Regions from separate parts of the Mesorhizobium sp. M7A.F.Ca.US.007.01.2.1 genome, predicted to be linked through region 1. Evidence: predicted binding sites of a transcription regulator. Region 1 holds the regulator's gene; the other holds the start of a gene.

Evidence for each region. Region 1 encodes PhoB, which activates phosphate uptake and scavenging genes when phosphate is short. Its sites were predicted from a motif close to TGTCATNNANCTGTCAT; they were not measured.
Region 2: EN949_RS06920 (ceramide glucosyltransferase) is a predicted target of PhoB. The motif match lies at 1,693-1,709, and genes of this name have one in related genera.

Annotation. Positions count from the first base shown of each region.
Region 1 is NZ_RZQP01000027.1:13,712-19,204, reverse strand. Features, by position in the region: gene pstA (phosphate ABC transporter permease PstA) at 1-102, shown strand, start outside; gene pstB (phosphate ABC transporter ATP-binding protein PstB) at 120-938, shown strand; gene phoU (phosphate signaling complex protein PhoU) at 965-1,672, shown strand; gene phoB (phosphate regulon transcriptional regulator PhoB) at 1,689-2,378, shown strand; gene EN949_RS07745 (ROK family protein) at 2,395-3,642, opposite strand; gene xylF (D-xylose ABC transporter substrate-binding protein) at 3,911-4,951, shown strand; gene EN949_RS07735 (sugar ABC transporter permease) at 5,094-5,493, shown strand, end outside.
Region 2 is NZ_RZQP01000023.1:23,966-29,458, forward strand. Features, by position in the region: gene argF (ornithine carbamoyltransferase) at 1-2, shown strand, start outside; gene EN949_RS06910 (Hsp33 family molecular chaperone) at 113-1,144, shown strand; gene apaG (Co2+/Mg2+ efflux protein ApaG) at 1,192-1,584, opposite strand; gene EN949_RS06920 (ceramide glucosyltransferase) at 1,818-2,969, shown strand; gene EN949_RS06925 (O-succinylhomoserine sulfhydrylase) at 2,977-4,167, opposite strand; SAM riboswitch at 4,225-4,302, opposite strand; gene EN949_RS06930 (2'-deoxycytidine 5'-triphosphate deaminase) at 4,377-5,471, shown strand.

The sequences.
Region 1 (5,493 bases):
GTCGAGCGCATGTCCGGCGCCATCATCATCCTGCTCGTCTTCCTCATGGCCATGAACATCACCGCGATCGTGCTTCGGCGTCGGTTCGAGCGGCGCTGGTAGAAAAAAGGCATTTTGGTATGAACATCATGACCGAACAGTCCCTTGAAAACGCAGTGGGCGACAAGATGAAGTCGAACGAAGTGATCAAAATGCGCGGCGACAAGGTCGGCGTGTTCTACGGCGAGAAGCAGGCGCTGTTCGACGTCGATCTCGACGTCCGCCTGAACCAGGTGACGGCGCTGATCGGCCCCTCCGGCTGCGGCAAGTCCACCTTCCTGCGCTGCCTCAACCGCATGAACGACACCATCGATTCAGCACGGGTAACCGGCAAGATCACGCTCGACGAAGAGGACATCTACGACAAGAACATCGATGTCGTCGAACTCAGGGCGCGCGTCGGCATGGTGTTCCAGAAACCCAATCCGTTCCCCAAGTCGATCTACGAGAACGTCGCCTATGGGCCGCGCATCCACGGATTGGCCAAGCGCAAGGCCGACATGGATCAGATCGTCGAGTCCAGCCTGAAGAAGGCGGCAATCTGGAACGAGGTGAAGGACCGTTTGCAGGAACCTGGCACGGGTCTTTCCGGTGGCCAGCAGCAGCGCCTGTGCATTGCACGCGCCATCGCCGTGTCACCCGAGGTGATCCTGATGGACGAACCGTGTTCGGCGCTCGACCCGATCGCCACCGCTCGTGTCGAGGAACTGATCGATGAACTGCGTCAGAACTATACGATCGTCATCGTCACCCATTCGATGCAGCAGGCAGCGCGCGTGTCGCAGCGCACCGCGATGTTCCATCTTGGCTATCTGGTCGAGGAGGGCGCCACCGACAAGATGTTCACCACCCCCGACGACAAACGCACCCAGGACTACATCACCGGCCGGTTCGGCTGATCTCTGGCATATGAGGGACGAAGATCATGGGTGAACATACCGTCGCATCTTTCGATGAGGATCTGGAGCAGATCAGCCAGCTGATCCGCGACATGGGCGATCTCGCCCGCTCGATGGTCGGTGGCTCGACCAGGGCTTTGCTCAATTCGGACAATGCGCTGGCGCAGCGGGTGGTTTCCGACGACGCCATCATGGATGCACGCCAGCGCGAGCTGGACGATCGTGCCATCACGCTGATCGCCAAGCGCCAGCCAATGGCCAACGATCTGCGCGCGGTAGTCGGTTCGATCCGCATGGCCGGCGACCTCGAGCGCATCGGTGACCTTGCCAAGAACATCGCCAAGCGCGTCGGCACTGTCGGGCTGAGCGTCACGCCGCACGACCTTTCGCATTCGATCGACGCGATGGCGCAGCTGGTGCTGATCCAGGTGCAGGGGGTCGTCGACGAGTATGCCGCCGCTGACGCGGCAGCGCTTGCCACGCTCAGAAACAATGATGAACGCATCGACGTCAAATACACATCGGTGTTCCGCGAACTGCTGACCTACATGATGGAAGATCCGCGCAACATCACGGCGTGCACGCACCTGTTGTTTTGCGCCAAGAACCTCGAGCGGATCGGCGACCACGTGACCAACATCGCCGAAAATGCCTATTATGTTTTGACCGGCACGCAGTTGCCAGCCAATCGTCCGAAGCAGGACGAGACGGCAATGTCCGCGCCAGCGGCATGACAGGGGTGACCAGCCGATGATCGCGCCACGCATCATGGTGGTGGAGGATGAGGAGCCGCTAGGCGTGCTGCTCCGCTACAATCTCGAATCCGAAGGTTACCAGGTCGAGGTGGTGACGCGCGGCGACGAGGCCGAAATCCGGCTGCAGGAGAACGTTCCAGACCTTCTGGTGCTCGACTGGATGGTGCCTGCGGTTTCCGGTATCGAACTCTGCCGCCGGCTAAGGATGCGTCCCGAGACCGAGCGGCTGCCGATCATCATGCTGACCGCGCGAGGCGAGGAAAGCGACCGCGTGCGCGGCCTCTCGACCGGTGCCGACGACTATCTGGTCAAGCCTTTCTCGACGCCGGAGTTCATGGCCAGGGTCAAGGCGCTGCTGCGCCGGGCCAAGCCGGAAGTGCTGTCCAGCGTGCTCAAGGTCGGCGATATCGTGCTCGATCGCGAGTCGCACCGTGTCTATCGCAAGAAGAGCGAGATCCGGCTCGGGCCGACGGAATTCCGCCTGCTTGAATTCATGATGCGCCATCCAGGCCGCGTGTTCTCGCGCAGCCAACTGCTCGACAATGTCTGGGGCGAGACGATCTACATCGACGAACGCACGGTCGATGTGCATGTCGGCCGGCTGCGCAAGGCGGTCAACAACGGCCGCATGCCCGATGTCATCCGCACCATCCGTGGGGCGGGTTACGCCATTCGCGAGGACTGAACTCCCTCGTTTGAACTCACGCCACGTTCTTGCCGCCGAAACCGGATCTCGCCTGCACGCCCGGCGCAAAAATCTCCTGATCGACGAAGATCAGCGCCCGCATGGCGCAGCCTTCGCGGATCAGCGGCAGTTCGTTCGGCTCGGTGTCGAAGGAAATCGACTTGGAATGCTGGCCGCCGGCGGTCTGGGCAATCGCTTGCCGCAATGCCGGCTCGATCAGGTCGAAGGCGGCGGCGCTGACGCCGACCATGGCGACGGGGGCCGGATCGATCAGCGCGAACAGGCTGCCGAGGCCGTAGCCGAGCACTTCGCCGGCCTTGCGATAGGCTTCCCGTTCGGGTCCGTCCCTTTCGCGGGCGGCGGCAGCCAGGGCGCGCATGTCGGCATCGCTGACATCGGCGACGGGTTCTGCATCCTCGCCCATCTGCCGCGCGTTGCGCCAGATGGCATAATTGCCGGCATAGGCTTCGACGCAGCCGCGCCGTCCGCAGCGACACAGCGCCCCGTTCGGCCGATGAATCATGTGGCCGAATTCGCCGCCCGAGGAATGGGTGCCGGTGAACAATTCGCCCTTCAGCACCAGCCCCATGCCGATGCCGTGCGACAGGAGGATGGCGATGAAATCGTCGCGGTAACGATCGGGGTCGCGCCAGCGCAGCGCCACCGCCATCATGTTGCAGTCGTTCTCCATAATGGCGGGGATGCCGAACTCCTCTTCGAATATGTCGGCGAAGGCGATGTCGGTGTGCGGCGTGATCGGCGACCACAGCATGGAGCGGGCACGGGTGTCGGTGATGCCCTGGACGGCCAGCGCGATGCGGGCGATGCTGCGCACGTCCAGGTCGGGATCTTCCAGGCGGCGCCGCACGATTGCCGTGCACTCACCGATCAGCGAGTCGCGCGACATCGTCAGCGTGTCGAGCCGACGCTGTTCCTCGGATATTACCTGGCCGGCATAGTCGATGACGGCGACCGAGAGGAAGTTCAGCGACAGCACCACGGTCATTACCGCGGCCGCTTCCGGATTGAGGCTGAGGCCGACCTGCGGACGGCCGCGTTTGAGCGAGCCGGCCTCGCTCGGCTTGCTTTCGGTCAGGATGCCTTCGACGATCAGGTCGGATGAGATCGCCGAGATCGTCGAATGGCTGAGGCTTGTGGTTGCGGCGATCTCGGTGCGCGACGGCTGTCCGGCGCGGCGCACCGCCGCGATCACCATCGCGCGGTTGCGGCGGCGCAAATCGTCGTGGCGGATTCCGACCGACATGCTCTTTCATATCCTCCCGGTCGCCGCGGTTCTTCCTGCCCTGGAACGCTGTCGGTGACGCGGTCAAATACTGGCAGAAGCCGCGCGCCGTGTCATTTATTTATTCCGAGGCCCGAAAAAAATTCGAAACGACATCAAAATCCATCAGAATCGATGTTGACAGCGTTCGGGCGTTGGCCCAGTATTTTTTCGAGGCTCGAAAAAATAGGGCCTCTGTGCGGCCTTCGGGCCAGTTTGGTCGCGCCATACGCGGCGCAGGGAGGATAATATGAAAAGATTCACAGCCGCCATCCTGGCGGGTGCCGCCATGTCGCTGACGCTCGCGTCTGTCGCGCAGGCGAAGGACAAAGTCGTCGGCGTTTCGTGGTCCAACTTCCAGGAGGAACGCTGGAAGACCGACGAGGCCGCCATGAAGACGGCGATCGAGGCCGCCGGCGACAAGTACATCTCCGCCGATGCGCAGTCCAATCCCGGCAAGCAGCTTACCGACGTCGAAAGCCTGATCTCGCAGGGCGCCAATTCCCTGATCATCCTGGCGCAGGATGCTTCGGCCATCGGCCCGGCCGTGCAGAAGGCGCTGGACGAAGGCATTCCGGTCGTCGGCTATGACCGGTTGATCGAGAACAAGGACGTTTTCTATCTGACCTTCGACAACAAGGAAGTCGGCCGTATGCAGGCCCGCGAAGTGTTCAAGGTCAAGCCGGAAGGCAACTACGTCTTCATCAAGGGCTCCGGTGCCGATCCCAATGCCGACTTCCTGTTCTCGGGCTCGATGGAAGTGCTCAAGGAAGCCATCGACAGCGGCAAGATCAAGAATGTCGGCGAAGCCTACACGGATGGCTGGCTGCCCGCCAACGCCCAGAAGAACATGGAACAGTTCCTGACCGCCAACGACAACAAGGTCGACGCGGTGGTCGCGGCCAATGACGGCACTGCCGGTGGCGTCGTCGCGGCGCTGACGGCTCAAGGCTTGGCCGGCACCGTGCCGGTCTCGGGGCAGGACGGCGACCACGCCGCGCTGAACCGCATCGCCCTGGGCACGCAAACCGTGTCGGTGTGGAAGGACGCGCGCGAGCTCGGCAAGAATGCCGCCGAGATCGCCTCGCAACTGGCCGACGGCAAGAAGACGAGCGACATCGCCGGCGCCAAGGACTTCACGACGCCGGGCGGCAACACCGTCAAGTCGCTGTTCCTGACTCCGGTTGCCATCACCAAGGACAATCTCAACGTCGTCATCGATGCTGGCTGGATCAAGAAGGACGAAGTCTGCGCGGGTGTCGCTGCCGGCACCGTCGCGGCCTGTAACTGATCCGGACCACTTCGAAATATCTGAACGCCGCGGCCCAAAAGCCGCGGCGTTTTCTCAAAGAATTGTGTTTCCGCATCATGCGGATAGCTTCTAGGCTGGGCTCCGGCATGCGCGTCAGACGGCCAGCCGGTGGGAGGAAATCATGACCGACACGACGTCCAACCCGCAGGCCGATACGGCGCGCGCGTCGGAACTCGGCGCCGTCGCCCGGTTCCTGAAGGCGACCGAGATCGACACCCGGATGCTCGGCATGATCGGCGCGCTGCTGGTCATCTGGATTGGGCTGCATGTCATTTCCAGCCTGCGCCTCGGCGTCAACCCGCTCGATTTCGACAGCCGCACCTTTCTCACGCCGCGCAATCTGTGGAACCTGTCGGTGCAGACATCCGCGGTCGCCATCATGGCCTGCGGCATGGTGCTGGTCATCGTCATGCGCAACATCGACCTGTCGGTCGGTTCCGCCGAGGGCCTGATCGGCATGGTGATGGGATTTGCCCAGGTGCATTTCCTGGTGCGTTTTGTCGGGCTCGAACTCGGCAATC
Region 2 (5,493 bases), on a different contig from region 1:
GAAGTGTCTGGGCGCTTGATCCCTGGGAGCTTGATCTGCGGGCGTGTGATGCCTATTTGCGCCGCATCACGCAAATCAAGCGCGTTTCGACGCATGCGCCCCGGAGGGCGGCATGGCCGCGCCCTGGAGCTTTGTCATGTTGGAAACCTGTCAAGTGACTGAACATCACCCCAAACTCGGCGAATTCGGCTATGCCGGCGACGATCACGTCGTGCCGTTCGAGGTCGGCCCTCTCGACGTGCGCGGCCGCACGGTCCAACTCGGGCCGATGCTGGACGCCATCCTCAGCCGCCACGATTATCCCGAGCCGGTCGCCCGCCTGCTGGCGGAGGCCTGTGTGCTGACCGTGCTGCTCGGCACTTCGCTGAAGTTCGAGGGCAAGTTCATCCTGCAGACCCGCACCGACGGACCCGTCGACATGCTGGTTGCGGATTTTTCCACGCCCTCGGCGCTGCGCGCCTATGCGCGTTTCGATGCCGACCGGCTGGAAGCGCTGGTCGCGGCGGGCGAAACCTCCCAGCAGACGCTGCTCGGCAGTGGCGTGCTGGCGCTGACCATCGACCAGGGCGCCCATACGCAGCGCTATCAGGGTATCGTCCAGCTCGATGGCGAGACCCTGGAAGACGCGGCACGCACCTATTTCCGTCAGTCGGAGCAGATCCCGACGGATATCAGGCTGTCGGTGGCCAAGCTTTTGACGCCCGGTCCCGGCGGCGCCCGCGAGCAATGGCGCGCCGGCGGTATCCTGGCGCAGTTCCTGCCGCAGTCGCCCGAGCGCATGCGCGTCCCGGACCTGCCGGGCGGCGATGGCGATCCGCGCGGGGAGATCCACGATCCGGTCGACAATTCCTGGCAGGAGTTGCTGGCTCTGCTCGGCACCATCGAGCCGACCGAACTGATCGACCCGACGATCGGCGCCGAGCGGCTGCTCTACAGGCTGTTCCACGAGCATGGCGTGCGCGTCTTCGGCGGCGTTCCGGTCGCCGACCAGTGCTCGTGCTCCAGGGACAAGATCCGCGGCATCCTCGAGGGTTTTTCCGCCCAGGAGATCAAGGACAGCACCGAAGACGGCGGCATCCACGTCGCCTGCGAATTCTGTTCGAAGCAATATGATTTCGACCCGGCGGAATTCGCGGCCCAGTAGAGTAGAAACCACGCCTCACCGGTCGCTCCGCGGCCGGTGAGGCGAAATCAATTCACCGTCCGCCGCGTCCCCGGCAAGTCCAGCGAAAACGCCGGAATGGCGATGTCGAACGTCTCGCCCCGCTTGTTGCGCATCGTGTAATGCCCGACCATGATGCCGGACGGTGTCGAGAGCGGGCAACCGGACGTGTACTGGTAGCTGTCGCCGGGATTGAGTTCGGGCTGGTCGCCGACCACGCCGGGGCCGCGCACTTCCTCGACCCGGCCGGTGCCGTCGGTGATGTGCCAATAGCGCGACAGAAGCTGCACGAAATCGTCCGACTGATTGTCGATCGTTATCTGATAGCCCCAGACATAGCGGTTCTCAGAGGGATCCGAACGGTCCTCCAGATAGAACGGCCTGACCTGCACTTCGATGTTGCGCGTGACGGCGCTATACATAAGCGGCTCCAAAAAACGGTTCCAGCGGAACTTTCGGCGCTCCGTGCGGTTAGGTCAACCGATCGAAGCCTCCTCTGGCCGACCTCGCGGGCAGGTGCCGACAAAGAATGTCATTTAAGTGACATATGACAATGATGGTGTGCGCGGACTGGTGACGCGCGACTCGGGCGCTCTGCTGAACTGTTGAAACCGGCCGTCTTGCGGACCGGTTTTCCTGGAGTGACCGGATCTCGATGCAACTCACTCTCATATCCGCCACGCTTTCAACCGTCCTCATCCTCTCGAATCTCGCCAGCATCGTGCTCGCCGCGTCGCGTCTGAGACGGCGTCGCACCATTGCGCCGCCGGCCGGCAAGCCGCGGCCGGTGTCGATCGTCGTGCCGTCGCGCGGCGTCGAGCCGTTCACGCAGGAGACGCTGGAGCGCGCCTTCTCGCTCGACTGGCCGCGCTATGAGCTGATTTTCTGCGTCGCCCATGCCGACGATCCGGTGGTCAAATTGATAAACAGGACGATCGTCCGGTTTCCGAAAGTGCCGGCCCGGCTGCTTGTCGGCGACGACCGCATCAGCGCCAATCCGAAACTCAACAATTGCGTCAAGGGCTGGGAAGCGGCGCGGCACGACTGGGTCGTCCTGGCCGATTCCAACGTGCTGATGCCGAGGGACTACATCCAGCACCTGATGGCTGCCTGGCGGCCCGGCACCGGCCTTGTCTGCTCGACGCCGATCGGCTCGCGGCCGGCCGGCTTCTGGGCCGAGGTCGAATGCGCTTTCCTCAACACGCTGCAGGCGCGCTGGCAGTATGCCGGCGAGGCGCTCGGCCTCGGCTTTGCCCAGGGCAAGAGCATGCTCTGGAACAAGCCGATGCTCGACGCCAATGGCGGCATTCGCGCGCTGGCCGCCGAGATCGCCGAGGATGCCGCTGCGACCAAGCTGGTGAACAGTCTCGGCCTGCGCGTCAATCTCGTCGCCGCCCCCTTCGAGCAGCCGCTTGGCCGGCGCTCGTTTGACGACATCTGGTCGCGTCAGGCCCGTTGGGCGCGCCTGCGCCGCGTCACTTTCCCGCTGTTCTTCGCACCCGAAATCCTGACCGGCGCCGTGGTGCCGCTGGTGCTTGCGTTGCTTGCGGCGGCAAGCGCCGGCTTCAGCCTCTGGGCAACCGCCCTTGCCGTGCTGGCGGCCTTCTATCTTCCGGAGTGCGCCCTGGCCTGGTCCAAGGGCTGGTACCTGTCGCCACGCATGGTCGCCGCGATCATGGCGCGCGACCTGATCCTGCCGGCGATGTGGGGGCGCGGTTGGCTCGGCGGCGCCGTCGACTGGCGCGGCAATGCGATGACCATCGGCACCAAGACGGCCGAGCTGGAAGAGACGCCGTCCGGCGCCTGAAGGCCTCCTACCTGGCCCCCTTCAGCGCCTGCGCGATGTCCTCGAGCAGGTCGTCGGTATCCTCCAGGCCAACCGACAGCCTGAGCGTGCCCGGCCCGATGCCGAGCTCGGCGCGCGCCTCGTCGCTGAGATTTTTGTGCGTCGTCGTCGCCGGGTGGGTGATCAGGCTCTTGGCGTCACCGAGATTGTTGGAGATCAGGACGATGTCGAGCGCGTTCTGCAAGGCGAAGGCCGCCTGCTTGCCGCCCTTGACGTCCAGGCAGATCAGCGTCGAGCCGCCCGACATCTGCTTCTTGACGATGTCGGCCTGCGGATGGTCGGCGCGGCCGGGATAGATGACGCGCGCGATTTCCGGCCGTTCGGCCAGAAAATCGGCGATCCGGCCGGCACTTTCCGTCTGCTGGCGTACGCGCAGCGGCAGCGTTTCCAGGCCCTTCAGCAGCGTCCAGGCGTTGAAAGGCGAAAGGCTTGGGCCGGTATGGCGGAAATAGTCGTGCAGGTTCTCGTCGATCCACTTCTTGTCCGACAGGATGACGCCGCCGAGACAGCGCCCCTGGCCGTCTATGTGCTTGGTAGCCGAATAGACGACGATATGGGCGCCGAGCTGCAAGGGCTTCTGCTGCAGGGGCGTGGCGAAGACATTGTCGACGATCAGCCTGGCGCCGATCGAATTGGCAAGCGAAGCGACAGCGGCGATATCGACCACTTCCAGCGTCGGATTGGTCGGGCTTTCCAGGAAGAACAGCTTGGTGTTCGGCTTGACCGCCTTTTCCCAGTTGGCGATGTCGGTGCCGTCGACCAGCGTCGCCTCGATGCCGTATCTCGGCGCCAGCGTCTCGACCACCCAGCGGCAGGAGCCGAACAGCGCGCGTGCCGCCACGATATGGTCGCCGGCCTTGGCGCTGCACAGAAGGGCGGCCGTTACCGCCGCCATGCCGGACGCGGTGGCGCGCGCGTCTTCCGCACCTTCCAGCGCGCACATGCGCTTCTCGAACATGTCGACGGTCGGATTGGCGTAGCGCGAATAGATGAAACCCGGCTCTTCGCCCTTGAAACGGGCTTCGGCGGCTTGCGCCGTTTCGTAGACATAGCCTTGGGTGAGATAGATCGCTTCTGACGTTTCGCCGAAACCGGAACGCAGCGTTCCGCTGTGCACGAGTGCCGTCTGAGGCTTCCAGTTGCGCTTCTTGGTGCTCATCGCTTTTCTTCCAGACACAAAAAAACCGGCCGCGAAAGTCGCAACCGGTCCATACGGCCTTGCGGCCCGACGGTCCTTTAGCGACTTGTTTAACGTGGCTGCAAGCCGACCGGCCAAATCACCACGGGATAACGACCCTTTAGACCCGCACCGCGCTTGCGTCAATTGCCGGCTTCATTAAGAGGTTTGTACCAAGCAGGAGTGGAGCCTTGCGGCAGACAGGCATTCTTCCCGACCAGGACATATCGGCGCTGCTCCAGTCCGGCGCGCTGAAGTCGGCGCGTGCGCTCGATGCCGACCAGATCCAGCCGGCCAGCCTCGATCTCAGGCTCGGCGACAAGGCCTGGCGGGTGCGCGCCTCCTTCCTGCCCGGCCCCAATCACAAGGTCTCGGAAAAGCTCGACCGGCTGCAGCTGCACGAGATCAATCTGGCCGAGGGCGCGGTGCTGGAGACCGGCTGCGTCTATATCGTGCCCCTGCTTGAAAGCCTGGCGCTGCCGGCGGACATTTCAGCCTCGGCCAATCCGAAGAGCTCGACCGGGCGGCTCGACATCTTCACCCGCGTCATGACCGATCGCGGCCACGAGTTCGACAAGATCGCCGCCGGCTATCATGGCCCGCTCTTTCTGGAAGTCAGCCCGCGCACCTTCCCGATCGTCGTCCGCACCGGGTCGCGCCTGTCGCAGATCCGTTTCCGCACCGGCAATGCGCTGCTCTCCGAAGCCGAGTTGCACGACCTGCATCGCACGCAGATGCTGGTCGCCACCGAGCCGCCGAACATTTCCGGCGGCGGCATCGCGCTGTCGATCGACCTCAACGGCGATCAAAGCGGCTTGGTCGGCTATCGCGGCAAGCATCACACCGGCCTCGTCGATGTCGACAAGCGCGCGGCCCAGGAAGTCGTCGACTTCTGGGAACCGATCCACAAGAGCGGCGCCGGCGAACTGGTGCTCGACCCCGATGAATTCTACATCCTCGTCAGCCAGGAGGCGGTGCATGTGCCGCCGCTCTACGCCGCCGAGATGACGCCCTTCGATCCGCTGGTCGGCGAATTCCGCGTTCATTATGCCGGCTTCTTCGATCCGGGCTTCGGCCATTCCGCATCCGGCGGCACCGGCAGCCGGGCGGTGCTGGAAGTGCGCAGCCATGAAGTGCCGTTCATCCTCGACCACGGCCAGATCGTCGGCCGGCTGGTCTACGAGCATATGCTGAAGCGGCCGCAGGCGCTCTACGGTACCGATCTCGGCTCCAACTACCAGGCGCAAGGCCTGAAGCTGTCCAAGCATTTCCGCGCCGCGCGCTGACCCTCATTGCCCCAAGGCAAAA